Regions from separate parts of the Rhodococcus sp. MEB064 genome, predicted to be linked through region 1. Evidence: predicted binding sites of a transcription regulator. Region 1 holds the regulator's gene; the other holds the start of a gene.
The links. The regulator LexA, encoded in region 1, represses DNA repair genes until DNA is damaged. The targets are predictions, from matches to a motif close to CGAACANNTGTTCG.
Positions count from the first base shown of each region.

Region 1 (8,027 bases):
GTTGGTGACCGTCGCGGTTCCGGGGCTCATCGGGCGGCTCGGCATCCTCGTCGGCGTCGTCGTGGGGTGGGTGTTCGGCGCAGTCACCGGCGCCGTGGACCCCCTGCGGATGGATGCCCTGCGCGAGGCGTCGTGGTTCGGTGCTCCCGAGTTCACCGGACCCACCTTCCAACTCTCGGCCATCCTGGTCGCGTTGCCCGTCGTCGTGGTGCTGGTCGCCGAGAACGTCGGACACGTCAAGGCCGTCGCCGCGATGACCGGCAAGCCTCTCGACGACGTCGCCGGTGACGCCCTGATCGCGGACGGTGTCGCCACGGCGCTCGCCGGAGCAGGTGGCGGATCCGGCACCACGACCTACGCGGAGAACATCGGCGTGATGGCCGCGACGCGCGTGTACTCGACCGCCGCCTACTGGGTTGCGGCGATCACCGCGCTGGTCCTGGCGTTCTCGCCGAAGTTCGGCGCCCTCATCTTCACCGTCCCCAGCGGAGTCATCGGGGGTGCGACACTGGTGCTGTACGGCTTGATCGGCCTTCTCGGCGTCCGCATCTGGCAGGAGGCGGGCATCGACTTCACCAAGCCCGTCAACCTCATGGTCGCGGCTGCGGCACTGGTCGCCGGTGTCGGTGACCTGACCCTCACGATCGGGTCCGTCGAACTCGGCGGAATCGTGTGGGGCTCGCTCGGCATCCTCGTCGCCTACCCGTTGCTGCGCGTGCTGTCGGAGCGCCGACGAGACTGATCGGTCCGTGAGACGCTGAGGTGGTGAGTCACCCGCCGCTGGAGCCCATGCGCCCCGTCAGTGTGGCGCCCGAAGAGTGGCAGTCCGTGCCGGCGTGGAAGACACTGCTGGTCCTCGCAGTGTCTGCCTCGGCAGCCGCCTCGACGCTCGCGCTCCCCAACACTGCTGCTCGTGCGACGGTTGCGGTCGTTGCCCTGATCGTTGCCGTGGTTCTCGCCGTTGCGTCGACGAGGCAGACGGTGAGGGAGAGCGGTGACCAGCGCATCTCCTGGTTGCGCGGGCCTGCAGTGCGTCGCCGTGACGTCGATCTGCTGCAAAGCTGCAGTGGATCTGCTCTGTTCGTCGGAGCCTTGGCGCCGAATGCCGTTCCGGGTTGGTACTGGTGGTTGACCGCGGCGCTCGTCGTCTGGATTCTGCCGCCTCTCGTCCTGCAGGCCGGCCACAACCGTCGGATCTAGGCTGCCTTCGTGCCGCACACCCTCGTCTCGTCCCGACCCGTCGACGCCGAGACGGTGATCGAGCGGAGCCGGTTCCTCGCCCGCGTGGTCGCCGTCCGCACGGAGTCCGCGGCGCTCGAGGTGGTCGCCGCGGTGACTGCAGAGTTCCCCGACGCCGGCCACCACTGCTGGGCCTTCGTCGTCGGCGCAGATCAGGAACACCGCCGTCAGCGCGCATCGGACGACGGTGAACCCGGTGGCACGGCGGGCGTTCCCATGCTCGGCGTGCTGACCGGCCGCGATCTCGTCGATGTGGTGGCTGTCGTCAGCCGCTGGTTCGGGGGCGTCAAGCTGGGGGCAGGTGGCTTGGTGCGCGCGTACTCGGGTGCGGTGAGTGCGGCGCTCGACCGTGCGGAGGTGGGCGAGCTCGCGCGTGTCGACGTTCTCGAGATGGCCTTGTCCCATGCGGATGCCGGTCGGGTGGAGGGCGTTCTGCGCGTGCACGGATTCGTCGTCGACGACGTCGCCTACGGGTCCGACGTGCGCCTCCGGGTGATCGGGGACGGTGACCGGCTCGACGGTGTCCTCGCGTCGGCGACCAGCGGCGGTGTCGTCGCCGAGCGCGTCGGGCACCGGTGGGTGCTCGGGTTCTGAGGCGGCTGGGTGCGCTGAGCCGCGGATACCGCGGCTCACCGCACCGAACTCCGCCCGGCGGCGGCACCGCAGTCACCGAACGTGCTCGCACTGGTCATCGACCCAGCGTGCACTCGGGTTCTACTCTCGAGTGAGATCCGCCGTACGCCTAACGAGGAGAACCATGAAGCGCACGTTGTTCGAGGCAGAGCACGACCTCTTCCGCAGCTCGTACAAGAAATTTCTCGAGCAGCATGTCGCGCCGCATCACGCCGAGTGGGAGACCCAGAACATCGTCGACCGCGGTGTGTGGGTCGAGGCCGGTAAGCAGGGCTTCCTGGGCATGGCCGTGCCGGAGGAGTTCGGCGGCGGCGGGGTCAAGGACTTCCGCTACAACGCCATCGTCACCGAGGAGACCACGGCCGGTGGCTACAGCGGCATCGGGTTCACGCTGCACAACGACGTCGTCGCTCCGTACCTCATCGAGCTGACGAACGACGAGCAGAAGCAGCGCTGGCTGCCCGGCTTCTGCTCCGGTGAGCTGATCACCGCGATCGCGATGACCGAGCCGGGTACCGGCAGCGACCTGCAGGGCATCAAGACCAAGGCCGTCCGTGACGGTGACGACTGGGTGCTCAACGGCTCGAAGACGTTCATCACCAACGGCATCAATGCCGACATCATCATCGTGGTGGCGTGCACCGACCCCGAGAAGGGCGCGCAGGGCTTCAGTCTGTTCGTCGTCGAGCGCGACATGCCCGGATTCGAGCGCGGCCGCAACCTCGACAAGATCGGTATGAAGGCGCAGGACACCGCGGAGCTCAGCTTCACCGACGTCCGCATTCCCGCCGCCAACATGCTCGGCGAGGAGGGCATGGGCTTCATCTACCTGATGCAGAACCTGCCTCAGGAGCGTCTGTCGATCGCCGTCGTCGCGGCTGCCGCGATGGAGTCGGCGCTGGCGATGACGATCCAGTACTGCAAGGACCGCAAGGCGTTCGGCAAGCCGATCGGCAAGTTCCAGAACACGCGCTTCGTGTTGGCCGAGTGCGCGACCGAGACGACCGCCGTCCGCATCATGGTGGACAAGTACATCGAGCAGCTCAACGCGAACGAGCTGTCGGTGCAGGAAGCCGCCATGGCCAAGTGGTGGACCACCGAGAACCAGGTCAAGCTCATCGACCGGTGCCTGCAGCTGCACGGTGGCTACGGCTACATGAAGGAATACCCGATCGCCAAGGCGTACATGGACTCTCGTGTGCAGACCATCTACGGCGGTACGACGGAGATCATGAAGGAGATCATCGGTCGCGGGTTGGATCTGTAACCACATCGAACATGACGAAGCCGGCGCTGGATGTCCAGCGCCGGCTTTCGTCTGTCGTGGATCAGAGCTTGCGCATCACCGTGACGACCTTGCCCAGGACCACGGCGTCGTTACCGGGAATGGGTTCGAACAGGTCGTTGTGGGGGAGCAGCCACACGTCGCCACCGGTGCGCTTGAACGTCTTGACCGTGGCTTCGCCGTCGATCATGGCGGCAACGATGTCGCCGTTGTCCGCGACGTTCTGCTGGCGGACCACGACCCAGTCGCCGTCGCAGATCGCCGCGTCGATCATCGACTCACCGACGACGCGCAGCAGGAACAGAGAGCCGGACCCGACGAGCTCACGTGGCAACGGGAAGACGTCTTCCACAGCCTGCTCGGCGAGGATCGGACCGCCGGCGGCGATCCGGCCGAGGACGGGAACGAACGTCGGCACGGGTAGACGGTCGTCGTCACCGTTCGACGTGGACGTGTCGAGATGGTTGGTGGTGTCCGACGCGACCATGTCGTCCTGCGCGACGGCAGGTGCAGTCTCGGGCCGCCCGTTCTCGCCGGGCAGTCGCACGTCGACTGCACGGGGACGGTTGGGATCGCGTCGAAGGAAGCCCTTACGCTCGAGGGTGCGGAGCTGATGGGCGACCGACGACGTGGACGTCAGGCCGACCGCATCGCCGATCTCGCGGATGCTGGGCGGATACCCGCGCTCGGTGACGGACGCACGGATCACCTCGAGAACGCGCCGCTGACGTTCGGTGAGACCCGAGTCGGTGTCGGCCGTGGTGGCGGAACCGCCAGCGGTCGTGCGCCCTCCAGCCGAGCCGGATGAGCTGTCGTCCTTCATCGAGATACCTCCATCGGTGGATGCGGGTGGAACAACCAGCTCCGTGGTGCAGATGATGCTGGTGTCACGTCCGTGGTGCGTGTGTCGAACCTAAACCGAAACACCCTTCGGATCAAACACCTGTTCGATTCGTGTCGCGTGTTCGATGCACTTTGTCGGTGGGCCCTGCTATACATCGAACATGCGTTCATTCGAACGCGTGGTCGAGTGCGACGTTCGAACACCTCGGTGGGAGAGCGTCGCGGAGGCCACCGGCTATCCACGAGGAGTGGTTGCAGTGACTCGTAGTGACGTTCTGACCATCGACACCGCACGGTCCATCGATCTCGATTCTCCCGTCTCCGATCGCTGGACCTGCGACGACGAGTCCTACTGGGGCCAGGTGCCCGCCCGGACGCAGGGGGCGTCGACGCAGACCCGTGGCCGCACACCGGTTCGTCGCCGAACCGCTCCGCGGGATTCGAGCCGTCCCGACGCGGGCGCGACGGACTACCGGCGTCGTTCGCCGGGCGTGTCGCAGGTCGAACACCGCACCCATCGGTCGCACGGATTCGCGTCGATGGTTGCTGTGGCGCTGATCACAGCGGTGTCGGCTCTGGGGCTCGTAGGGCTCGCCAACATGCGATCGGCAGACGCGCCGACGCAGCCGTCCGTCTCCCAACAGATCGACGCGGGCGTCGTCACCGGACGGTGACGACGCTGGGGTACGCGGCGACTTCGCGGTCTGCTCCTGGCGGTATCCTCGACAGGTCGGATGCCGACACGGCGTCCGAGTTGTCCGTGCTACCGAGGGGTCGCTTACCCATGCACTGCCCGTTCTGCCGCCACCCCGACTCGCGCGTCGTCGATTCGCGCGAAGCGGAAGAAGGCCAGGCGATCCGGCGGCGCCGATCCTGCCCCGAATGCGGTCGACGCTTCACGACGGTCGAGACCGCTGTGCTGTCCGTGGTCAAGCGCAGCGGCGTCAGTGAGCCGTTCAGTCGCGACAAGGTCATCAAGGGTGTCCGTCGTGCCTGCCAGGGTCGCCAGGTGGACAACGACGCGTTGGTGCTTCTTGCCCAGCAGGTCGAGGACACCGTGCGGGCGTCCGGGTCCGCCGAGATCCCCAGCAACGAGGTAGGGCTCGCCATCCTCGGCCCGCTGAGAGACCTCGACGAGGTGGCGTACCTGCGCTTCGCGTCGGTCTACCGCTCGTTCAGCAGTGCCGACGACTTCGAGCGAGAGATCGACGATCTCCGTCGGCACCGTGCCGGTCTGGACGTCCCCGAAGCCGAGCCCGCAACCTAGCGTCCGGCTGCGCGCCGAACGTCCGCAATGGTCTTGCGGACACGCTTCTCGCTCACCGGGTACGCGGTTCCCAGAGTCTGAGCGAACAGATTGACTCGCAGTTCCTCGATCATCCACGCGATGTCGCGCACCGCATCGCTACGGGCGACGGAGTCCGATACGGCTTCGAGGAGTGCGTCGTAGTCGGCGTAGACACGATCGAGGGCATCCATGCCCGCGGCGTCCCGAGTGGCGCTCGACGGAAGGGCTCTCAGTCGGCGCTCCGCACCCTGCAGGTAGCGGGGGAGATGCCGTAGATGGGACTCGCCCGTCTCGAAGACGAAACCGGGGAAGATCAGACCCTCCAGCTGCTGACGGACATCGTCGGCTGCGTCTCCTCGAGCTCCGTCGAGTGCGAGTCGGACCTGCGCAGCCGCAGCCAGGCTCGGCTCGGCGAGGCGGAGGACCGCCGCGGTTCGTCCGGCCAGTTCGCCCCGGACCGCTTTCTCCAGCGCCGCGAAGGCATCAGGGCTCGATACCGGTCCGCCGTGCTTCATCATCAGTTCGTCCGCCGCGAGTGTGCGGCAGTCGTCGATGAACGCCTCGATGCTGCCATGGGGATTCTGGCCGAGGGCCAGTCGCTGCGCGGGGGAGCGGCCGGTCAGGAGGTTCTTGCCCGCCACCGGGATCGCGTCGAGAAGTAGTCGGCGGGTGCCGTTCCGCATGGCCGCGCGCTGGTCGGCCGCCGATCCGAGGACCCGCACCGCGACGCCACCCTTCTCCGCGACCAACGCCGGGTACCCGGTGACCGTCTGTGCGTTGACAGTCCGTGTCACGGTGGGTTCGAGTGTGCCGATGGTCTCGGAGGTCCACCGGGTCGCGGGGGCTCGCTCGGAATCCTTCGCCGCCGCTCCTACCGCGGCGGCGGCAGCAGAACCCAGCCGTGCGCGCAGGGCGGTCAGGGATGTGTCCTTGCCCAGACGGGTGCCCGAGTCGTCCACGGCGACGAACGTCATCTTCAGGTGTCGCGGCAGAGCGGACGGGTCGAAGTCGGCCGGCCGGATCGGTACGGCGCCCATGCGGGTGAGCTCACGCGAGAGCGCAGCCAGCAGCGGTTCCGTGCGGGGACGCATCGCCGCGACTGCCGCCACCGCATGATCCGGAGCGGGAACGACGTTGCGCCGCAGCTCTTTCGGGAGTGTCTTGATCAGGGCGGTGACGAGTTCCACGCGCATGCCGGGAACGAGCCAGTCGAATCCGACGTCCGCTACCTGCGGCAGCAGAGCGATCGGAATGGTGATGGTGACGCCGTCGTCCTCACGTCCGGGCTCGAACTGATACGTGAGCGGGAACTGCAACTCACCCTGGCGCCACGCGTCCGGGTAGTCGCCGCCCAGGACGGCAGCCGCCGCCGGGTTGACGACGGTCGTCCGATCGAAGTCGAGCAGAGCTGGTGTCGTCCTCGACGTCTTCTTCCACCACCGGTCGAAGTGACGTGCCGAGACGACGGTGGCCGGGATCCTCTCGTCGTAGAACGCGAACAGCGTGTCGTCGTCGACGACGATGTCGCGGCGACGAGCACGCGACTCCAGTTCTTCTGCGTCGCTGCGCATCTCCTGGTTCGCGTGGAAGAAGCGGTGGTGCGTGCGCCACTCGCCCTGCACGAGGGCGTGCCGGATGAACAGATCCCGCGAAATCTCGGGATCGATCGAACTGAACGTGACCGGGCGGCGAGCCGCGAGCGGAATCCCGTACAGCGTGACGCGCTCGTAGGCCATCGCGACTTCGCGCTTCGTCGACCAGTGCGGCTCCGAGTACTGACGTTTGATCAGGTGCGGCGCCAACTTCTCCGCCCACTCGGGCTCGATGCGCGCACCCATGCGCGCCCACAGTCGACTCGTCTCCACGAGTTCGGCCGCCATGATCCACCGCGGAGGCTTACGGAACAGCGACGAGCCGGGGAACACGGCGAACGACGACCCGCGCGCTCCGAGGAAGTCCTTCTTGTCGCCCTCGCGAACACCGATGTGGGACAGCAGTCCCGGCAACAGTGACTGATGAATCACGGCGTGGTCAGGCTCGGAGGAGTCGCCCGCGTCGGGCATCGTCCATCCCAGGCCGCGCGTGATCTGCCGCAGCTGTCCGTGCAGGTCCTGCCATTCGCGGATGCGGAGGTAGTGCAGGAATTCCGAGCGGCACATACGACGGAACTGGTTCGAGGACAGGTCTCGTCGCTGCTCGCCGAGGTATGTCCACAACTCCCAGAGCGCCAGGAAGTCGGAACCGTCGACGACGAATCGCTTGTGCATCTCGTCCGCCGCCTGCTGATGCTCGGCGGGGCGTTCGCGCACGTCCTGGATGGACAGTGCGGACACGATGACGAGCACCTCCCGCAGGCATCCGTTGCGATTGGCCTCGACCAACATGCGCGCCATACGCGGGTCGACCGGGAGGCCGGCGAGCTCCTTGCCGAGAGCGGTCAGGACCGGACCGTCCTCGCCTTGCGACTCGAGAGCGCCGAGTTCGTCGAGCAGGCCCAGGCCGTCACGGATGCTGCGCGGGTCGGGGGCTTCGACGAACGGGAACGCGTCGATACGGCCCAGTCCCAGCGAGGCCATCTGCAGGATGACGGATGCGAGATTCGTGCGCAGGATCTCGGGGTCGGTGTACTCGGGGCGGGCGTCGAAATCCTCTTCCGAGTACAGCCGGATGCAGATTCCGTCCGCGACACGTCCGCAGCGGCCGGCGCGCTGTCGAGCCGAGGCCTGCGAGATCGGTTCG
Region 1 covers NZ_JXQS01000002.1:138,518-146,544, forward strand. The annotation lists gene RU01_RS01010 (uracil-xanthine permease family protein) at 1-742, shown strand, start outside; gene RU01_RS01015 (hypothetical protein) at 766-1,200, shown strand; gene RU01_RS01020 (IMPACT family protein) at 1,210-1,833, shown strand; gene RU01_RS01025 (acyl-CoA dehydrogenase family protein) at 1,997-3,139, shown strand; gene lexA (transcriptional repressor LexA) at 3,201-3,980, opposite strand; gene RU01_RS01035 (hypothetical protein) at 4,258-4,674, shown strand; gene nrdR (transcriptional regulator NrdR) at 4,785-5,267, shown strand; gene hrpA (ATP-dependent RNA helicase HrpA) at 5,264-8,027, opposite strand, start outside.

Region 2 (8,027 bases), on a different contig from region 1:
GGGATCGGAGGACCTGCGGGGATCGGCATTCCTGCGGGAATCGGATGCGCTGCGGGGTCGTCGCTCGGCACCGCGCGATGTCCGGGAGCTGTACGGATCGCGCGGTGTCCCGGGGCCCGTCACAGAATCCGTCACGCTTCACAGGCTAACGGCAGCATCGCCGTGCCCGGCGCAAGCGGACACGGCGTGCCACACTCGATCGCTGTGAGTAGAGACGCAGAGTCGGGCACCCGAATCGTGATCACGGGGGCCGGGGGACAGCTGGGCAGGCAGATCCTTGCCCGAGCCGACGTGGTCGGTCGTGCGGGCGCCGAGGTCCGGGGATACGGCTCGGCCGAGCTCGACATCACCGACCCCTCGTCGATCGCGGCGGCCGTGACACCGGGAAGTGTCGTCGTCAACTGCGCCGCACACACGGCGGTGGATGCTGCCGAATCCGAGGAGGACCGGGCAGCTCTGCTCAACGAGATCGGCCCGCGACTGCTGGCCGAACGCTGTGCGGAGGTCGGAGCCCGACTCCTCCACGTGTCCACCGACTACGTCTTCGCCGGCGCGGCCTCCACTCCGTACGAACCGACCGATGCCACCGGGCCCACGACGGCCTACGGCCGCACCAAACTGGCGGGGGAGCGCGCCGTACTCGCCGCGCTGCCCACCGCGACCGTCGTCCGGACGGCGTGGGTCTACACCGGCACGGGATCCGACTTCGTCGCGACGATGCTCCGCCTCGAGCGTGAGCGCGACACGCTCGACGTCGTCGACGACCAGGTGGGATCGCCCACCTACTCGGCCGACCTCGCGGACGCGCTCCTCGAGGCCGCGGGACGATCGGATCTCCCCCCGATCCTGCACGCGACCAATGCGGGAACTGCGTCGTGGTTCGACCTCGCGCGTGCGGCGTTCACCGGTGTGGGAGCAGATCCCGAGAGAATCCGTCCCTGCGGCAGCGACCGGTATGTCCGGCCCGCGCGCAGGCCCGCGTACTCGGTGTTGTCGCCCGTGGCGTGGAGCGATGCGGGGCTCACCCCGCTGCGTCCGTGGCGTGACGGTTTGTCCGCCGCGCTCGAGGCTCGGTCGCTCGCCCAGTAGGGTGACCGGCGTGAGTGCGCCCCTGGCCGTCGTGACGGTGACCTATTCGCCCGGTGAGCATCTGCAGACGTTCCTCGAGTCCCTGACCGCGGCGACGACGCGGCCGGTGACGGTGATTCTCGCCGACAACGGTTCCACCGACGGCACGCCCGAGGCCGCTGCGTCGGCGTACGAGAACGTCACGTTGTTCCGCACCGGTGAGAACATCGGCTACGGCGGCGCCGCCAATCGTGCTGTCGCGGAGATCGATCCTTCGATCGAGTTCGTCATGGTGGTCAATCCCGACGTGTCGTTCTCGCCGGGGTCGATCGACGCGCTCCTCGACGCTGCGGAGCGCTGGCCCCGCGCAGGGTCGCTGGGTCCGCTGATCCTCGAACCGGACGGCTCGCGGTATCCGTCGGCCCGACGCGTTCCCGATCTGACGTCCGGGTCACTGCACGCCGTGCTCGGCGGCGTCTGGCCCGCCAATCCCTGGACGCAGCGCTACCGGCAGGACACCGAGGAAGTCAGCGAGCGTTCCGTCGGATGGCTGTCGGGGTCGTGCCTGCTGCTCCGACGCGCTGCGTACGACTCGGTGAACGGGTTCGACTCGCGGTACTTCATGTACATGGAGGACGTCGACCTCGGCGACCGGCTGGGCAAGGCCGGTTGGCAGAACGTGTACGTCCCCAGCGCCGTCGTGACGCACGCGAAGGGTCACGCAGCGGGGCGCCATCCCGAGTCGATGTTGCCCGCACACCACGAGAGCGCGTACCGCTTCCAAGCAGACCGCCACCCCCGGAAGTGGCAAGCTCCACTCCGATGGACACTCCGTGCGGGTCTTGCGGTGCGTTCGAAGGTGGTCGTGGCGGCTGCATTGCGCACTCGCGACGACGCCTGAGCGTTTCTCCGCCGTCGCCACCCCGGTGTCGGTCCAAGATGTGTCGGTCGAAGATCCACGTTCGTGTCAACAGGGAAGGCCATACGAGATGACCGGTTCGGCGACAGATGCCGTTGTCCTGGTGGGAGGAAAGGGCACGCGACTGCGGCCGTTGACTCTCTCCGCACCCAAGCCCATGCTGCCCACCGCGGGTCTGCCGTTCCTGACGCACCTGTTGGCGCGTATCAAGTCGGCAGGAATCGACCACGTAGTGCTCGGGACGTCGTTCAAGGCCGAGGTCTTCGAGGAGTATTTCGGAGACGGGAGCGGGCTCGGCCTCGAGCTGGAGTACGTGTTCGAGGAAGAGCCGATGGGAACCGGCGGCGGTATCCGGAACGTCCTTCCGCGTCTGCGCGCCGACAACGTGATGGTCTTCAACGGAGACGTCCTGGGCGGCACGGATCTTCGCGGCGTGCTGGACACTCATCGCACGACCGAGGCCGACGTGACCCTGCACCTCGTCCGGGTCGGTGACCCCCGCGCGTTCGGTTGCGTCCCCACGGACGAGAACGGACGCGTCACCGCGTTCCTGGAGAAGACCCAGGATCCGCCCACCGATCAGATCAATGCCGGCTGCTACGTCTTCACGCGCGAGATCATCGAGGGCATTCCGTCCGACCGGCCCGTCTCGGTCGAGAGGGAAGTCTTCCCCGCACTCCTCGCCGACGACAAGCGCGTGTTCGGACACGTCGACGCGGCCTACTGGCGCGACATGGGTACGCCCGAGGACTTCGTCAAGGGATCCGCCGACCTCGTCCGCGGCATCGCGCCGTCGCCTGCGCTCGACGGCCCCCGAGGTGAGTCGTTGGTGCATCCGGGCGCAGGAGTGGCGCCCGGCGCACTGTTGATCGGCGGGACCGTCGTCGGCCGCGGCGCCGAGGTGGGTGCCGGGGCACGTCTGGACGGCGCCGTGCTGTTCGACGGTGCCCGCGTGGAAGCCGGGGCCGTCGTCGAACGGTCGATTCTCGGCTTCGGCGCTCGTATCGGACCGCGGGCACTGGTGCGCGACGCTGTCATCGGCGACGGCGCGAACATCGGCGCCCGCTGCGAACTGCTGCGTGGTGCACGGGTGTGGCCGGGAGTCACCCTTCCCGACGGCGGCGTCCGCTTCTCGACCGACGTCTAGCGGCGTCGTTCGGCGCGAGTGATCATCTCGCGCAACACCTCTCGCTCGGCGCCTTCCTCCCCGTCCGGGAGGTCGTCGACGGGCCACCAGCGGAGATCGTTCGATTCCGCGCTGCGCACGATGTGAGCGTCGTTGGCTGCGCGGACCACGAACCGCAGGTCGAGATGACGGGTGGGTACACCCAGCGAACACGTGATCGGGTGCGTGTGGATGGACAGCAACTCGGGTTCGAGAATCAGGTCCTCGACGCCGCTCTCCTCCCGCGCTTCCCGCAACGCGGCGTCCCGCACGGTCGCGTCCTCGGGTTCGCAGTGGCCGCCCAGCTGCAGCCAACGACCGACCCGCGGGTGCAGTGTCAGGAGCACGTGGCACCCGTCCCGATCGAGGACAAGTGCCGACGCCGTGATGTGTCCGGCTACGTTCTCCCGTAGGCACCCCTTGGGTGCGCTGTCGAGGAACGCGAGCATGGTGTGCCGCATGGTGTCGTCGTGGGGATCGTCGGTGTCCCACGTGCGGAGGATGTCCACGGCGGACCCGTGCAGGGTCCCGGGCGCGCTCGTTCGCTCGGTCACAGCACCACGAGCGCGGCGCCGGGTGTGGTGGAGGCGCGAGGAGCCGGCGCCGTCCGAGGATGGCCGACGGCGATCGCACCGGCCGGCTGCCACTCGTCGGGCAGTCCCAGCTGCGTCCGCACGACATCCGCGGCGAAGATCGTGGAACCGACCCAGCAACTTCCGAGGCCGCGGGCGGCGAGCGAGACCAGCAGGGCCTGGACCGATGCCCCGGCCGCGACCGTGAACATCGTCGCCTCCGCAGCGCTGCGCTCGGCATCCGGATAGTCGTGCGCGTCCTCGAGGACGACGAACGCGAGCAGTAGTTCCGGGGCATCGCGCAGGAGATCGCCCCGGGCCAGCCGAGCCGCGACGGACTCCGCACTCTTCCCGTCCCGCTCGAGATCCTCGCGCCACCGTGCCGCCATCGCGTCGAGAAGTGCCGTGCGCACCGAGGGCGTTCGCACCGCGACGTACCGCATCGGGTGCGAGTGGTGGGGTGCGGGCGCGCTGAGCGCATCGGTCACGGCCGCATCGACGGTCACGGGATCCACCGGTGCGGAATCGAAGTCGCGAACGGAGCGTCGAGCGGACACCGCGCCGATCGCGCCGCGACGCCACGCCTCCTCGGTACCGAGCCAGAACAGATCGTCCTCGCCGGGGCGGACCAGGTCACGTGCCGACGACCCGTCGTCGACCATGTCGAGTCCTCGGACCACGGCGACGGGAACGGAGCCGAGCTTCCCCTTGACCAGGTCACCGGCAGAGGCGAGTTCGTCGGCGAGAGCGACCTCGGTCACCAGCAGATCGTTGCCCTGGCTGTCGCGGCCGCCGGCGTACTTGTGCAGCACGGGCAGGCCGGCGGATCCGATGGCGTTGTCGGTCTGTCCGTTGCGCCAGGCTCGACCCATGGTGTCCGTGACGACGACGGCGACGCGGACGCCGAGCGTGCGCAGGACTCCGTCGCGCAGAGCGCGCGCCGATGCGTCCGGGTCCTCGGGCAGCAGCGCGAGTTCGGAGGTGGCCACGTTGGATCCGTCGATGCCGGAGGCCGCTTGCACGATGCCGAGCTTGTTCTCCGTGATGAGCGTGCGCCCACGCTGTGCCAGGACACGGACGGCCTCCTGCTCGACCAGCTTGCGTCTGAGGGCATCTCGCTCCTCGGCGTCCACCGGTGCGGACACGAGGCGTCCCTCGACCTTGGACAGGATCTTGCTGGTGACCACGAGGACGTCGCCGTCCACGAGCCACGGAGCCGCCGTGGTCAGGGCCGCGACGAGATCGTCGCCGGGACGGAACTCGGGCAGCCCCGCGACGGGAACGATCTCGAGGGAACCGCCGGGCGCGTGATCGCCGGGTGTCGTCACAGAACACCCGCGGCGTCGAGTGCGGCCTCGACCATCTTCGCCGTCACGGACGGTTCCGTCATCAGCAGCGGCACCGCGCGGACGTCGACGCCGGGGACGTCGGCAGTGTCGGTCTCGTGGATCAACCAGGCGTCCAGGATGCCGGCCGCCGATCGTGCGCCGTAGTGCCGACCGATCGCTTCCGCGGTCGTCTCGACACCGATGACGCTGAGGCATTCGTCGGCCATTCCTCGGAGAGGTTTGCCGTCGATGACGGGGGAGAGGCCGACCACCTTGGCGGAGGTCGTGCGCAACGCCGAGCGGATTCCCGGCACGGCCAGAACGGCTCCGATGCTGACCACAGGGTTGGACGGCGCGAGAATCACGACGTCGGCCGTCTCGATGGCCTCGAGCACGCCCTCTGCCGGAGTCGCCTTGTCGGCGCCGACGTACGCGAAACTGTGAGTGGTCACAGCGGCTCGGTGACGGACCCACCATTCCTGGAAATGGACTGCCTTGTCGGTGCCGTCCTCCGGATCGGTGATGACGACGTGTGTCTCACTGCGATCGTCGGTGACCGGGATGAGGCGGACACCCGGCGACCACCGGTCACAGAGTGCTTCGACCACGGCCGACAACGGATACCCGGTGCGGAGCATGCGAGTACGGATGAGGTGGGTCGCGATGTCGCGGTCGCCCAGTCCGAACCAGTCGGGCTGAGCTCCGTACGCGGCGAGTTCCTCCTTGACACTCCAGGTCTCGTTGCGACGACCCCACCCGCGGTCGGTATCGATGCCGTCGCCGAGGGTGTACATGCAGGTGTCGAGATCCGGTGTGATGCGAAGGCCGTGCATCCACACGTCGTCTCCGACGTTGACCACCGCCGTCACGTCGCCGTCGTCGCCGAGAAATGCCCGTACGCCCTGGAGGAATCGTGCGCCGCCGACGCCGCCCACCACCACAGTCACCTTCATGGTTCTCGAGCCTAGGCTGTGGCGACCGCCGGGGATTTCGCCGGGCGTGGCCTCGCCGGGCCCGGCACGGTGCATCCGACGCGAAACACCGTACGCACGTCGCCTTCCGGGAGAACGGGGAATCGGATGGTATTGCAGAAAGTCCCGTCCGCTTGACCGCGACACACCGCGGCGTGTCTAATCACAGTCATGTCATTACCGGTTCGGACGGCGGAATCGCTTGCAGCGAACCATCGTTCGAACACGTGTTCCCATGGCGACGGCGGGGTCCTCGATCCTCGTTCCGTCCGGGTGTCACGGCGACTCGCTCTTCGATCCGGCTTCACGGTCGATCATCGACACAAATGACCGACAACAACTGCGCTCGAACAGGTGAGGAGGCGGAAGTGATGCCTGAACAACACCAGGACTTCGGTCGTGGGGATTCCGTCGTCGACCGTCTCGAGGTCCAGGACCCCGAGAATGCCGACGCCGACTACGAGACCATCGAGCCGATCGAGGGTCCCGACCGCGAGGTCGACCCTCCGCTCACCAGCCTCGGGATGCCCGCTCCCGCACAGCATCTCAGCCTGGTGCTCGACGATGCGGACTCCCTCGAGGAGCAGTGGCAGGAACGCGCACTGTGCGCTCAGACGGATCCGGAGGCGTTCTTCCCCGAGAAGGGCGGCTCCACCCGCGAGGCCAAGCGGATCTGCCTCGGCTGCGAGGTCAAGGACGACTGCCTCGACTACGCACTGGCCCACGACGAGCGCTTCGGCATCTGGGGCGGCCTGTCCGAGCGTGAGCGTCGACGCCTCAAGCGCGGCATCGTCTGAGCCGCTCGCTCAGCTCTCCTCGGGGTCGGGATCCACGACCTCGGGGGTGACGCCGAGGTACGTCGCGACCTGCTCCACGAGAACGTCGTGAACCAAGTCCGTCAGCTCAAGCGACGTGTGTGCTCGTCGCTCCAACGGGCGTCGGAACAGCACGATTCTCGCCCGTGTCGTCGCCCCCCGCGTGTCCACTCCCGCGGGGACGAGTCGCGACAGCGGCACCGGTCCTTCGGCCACGACCTCCGGCGGCCAGTTCACCGATTCCGGGTCGACGGCTCGGATCTTCGGCACATCGTCGACAGCGATGTCGAGTTTGACCAGGCGGTCGTGCCACTTCCGATCGATCTCGGCGAACGCATCGAGTACAGCGGCGTCGAACTTCTCCGCACGCGACTTGCGGGCAGGGACAGACTCGGGGAGAAGGGTTCCGCGCATGCCGCGTCCGCGTCGTGCCGCGGACCGCGACGTCGACGGGCGGCTGGGCCTACCGTTGCGGGACGAGGCTGATCCGGTGGACGTCACGGCGATCATGGTACGGCCGGGCGCGACGGAAGCATCAGTGGCGTGTCGGCGCAACCGACCGATCACCGGGCGCTAAGGTTCGGTGTGTGAGAGCTGTGCGGGGATGCTGCCGACCGGGATGTAACAGACCGGCCGTTGCGACGTTGACGTACGTCTACTCCGATTCCACGGCCGTCGTCGGCCCCCTCGCCACAGTGGAGGAACCCCACTCGTGGGACCTGTGCGAGGTACACGGAGTGTCCACCACTGCCCCCAAGGGGTGGGAGATGGTGCGCTACGAAGGTGGATTCTCTCCCTCGAGTCCCGACGACGACGATCTGACGGCTCTCGCCGAAGCTGTTCGCGAAGCCGGTTCACGACGGCGTCCGGCCACGCTGCCGACGCGACGCGGAGCGGTTGCCGACTCCGCGCCCGGTTCCGACCTCCCCTCTGCACCGACTGCACGTACCGGTCGCCGAGGGCACCTGCGCGTTCTGCCCGATCCGCAGAACTGACTCTCGCGACGGGTACGGACGACACCTCGCGAGAGAGCCTGTGGCACTAGGCTCCAACGAGGCGACGACAGTTCTGCCGTCGTCGAATCCGTCCGGTACGTCCGAAGTTGCAGGAGTGTGTAGTGGCCAGACCAGCTGACCTGGTTCACAGCGTCATCAAGGCGTACGACGTCCGTGGTGTCGTCGGTGAACAG
Region 2 covers NZ_JXQS01000008.1:167,662-175,688, forward strand. The annotation lists gene rfbD (dTDP-4-dehydrorhamnose reductase) at 205-1,089, shown strand; gene RU01_RS04070 (glycosyltransferase family 2 protein) at 1,100-1,969, shown strand; gene RU01_RS04075 (sugar phosphate nucleotidyltransferase) at 2,058-3,134, shown strand; gene RU01_RS04080 (NUDIX hydrolase) at 3,131-3,706, opposite strand; gene RU01_RS04085 (coenzyme F420-0:L-glutamate ligase) at 3,703-5,052, opposite strand; gene cofD (2-phospho-L-lactate transferase) at 5,049-6,005, opposite strand; gene RU01_RS04095 (WhiB family transcriptional regulator) at 6,548-6,820, shown strand; gene RU01_RS04100 (metallopeptidase family protein) at 6,830-7,252, opposite strand; gene RU01_RS04105 (DUF3499 domain-containing protein) at 7,426-7,833, shown strand; gene RU01_RS04110 (phosphomannomutase/phosphoglucomutase) at 7,956-8,027, shown strand, end outside.
Region 2: a site for LexA is predicted at 6,244-6,257, ahead of cofD (2-phospho-L-lactate transferase). Genes of this name have one in related genera too.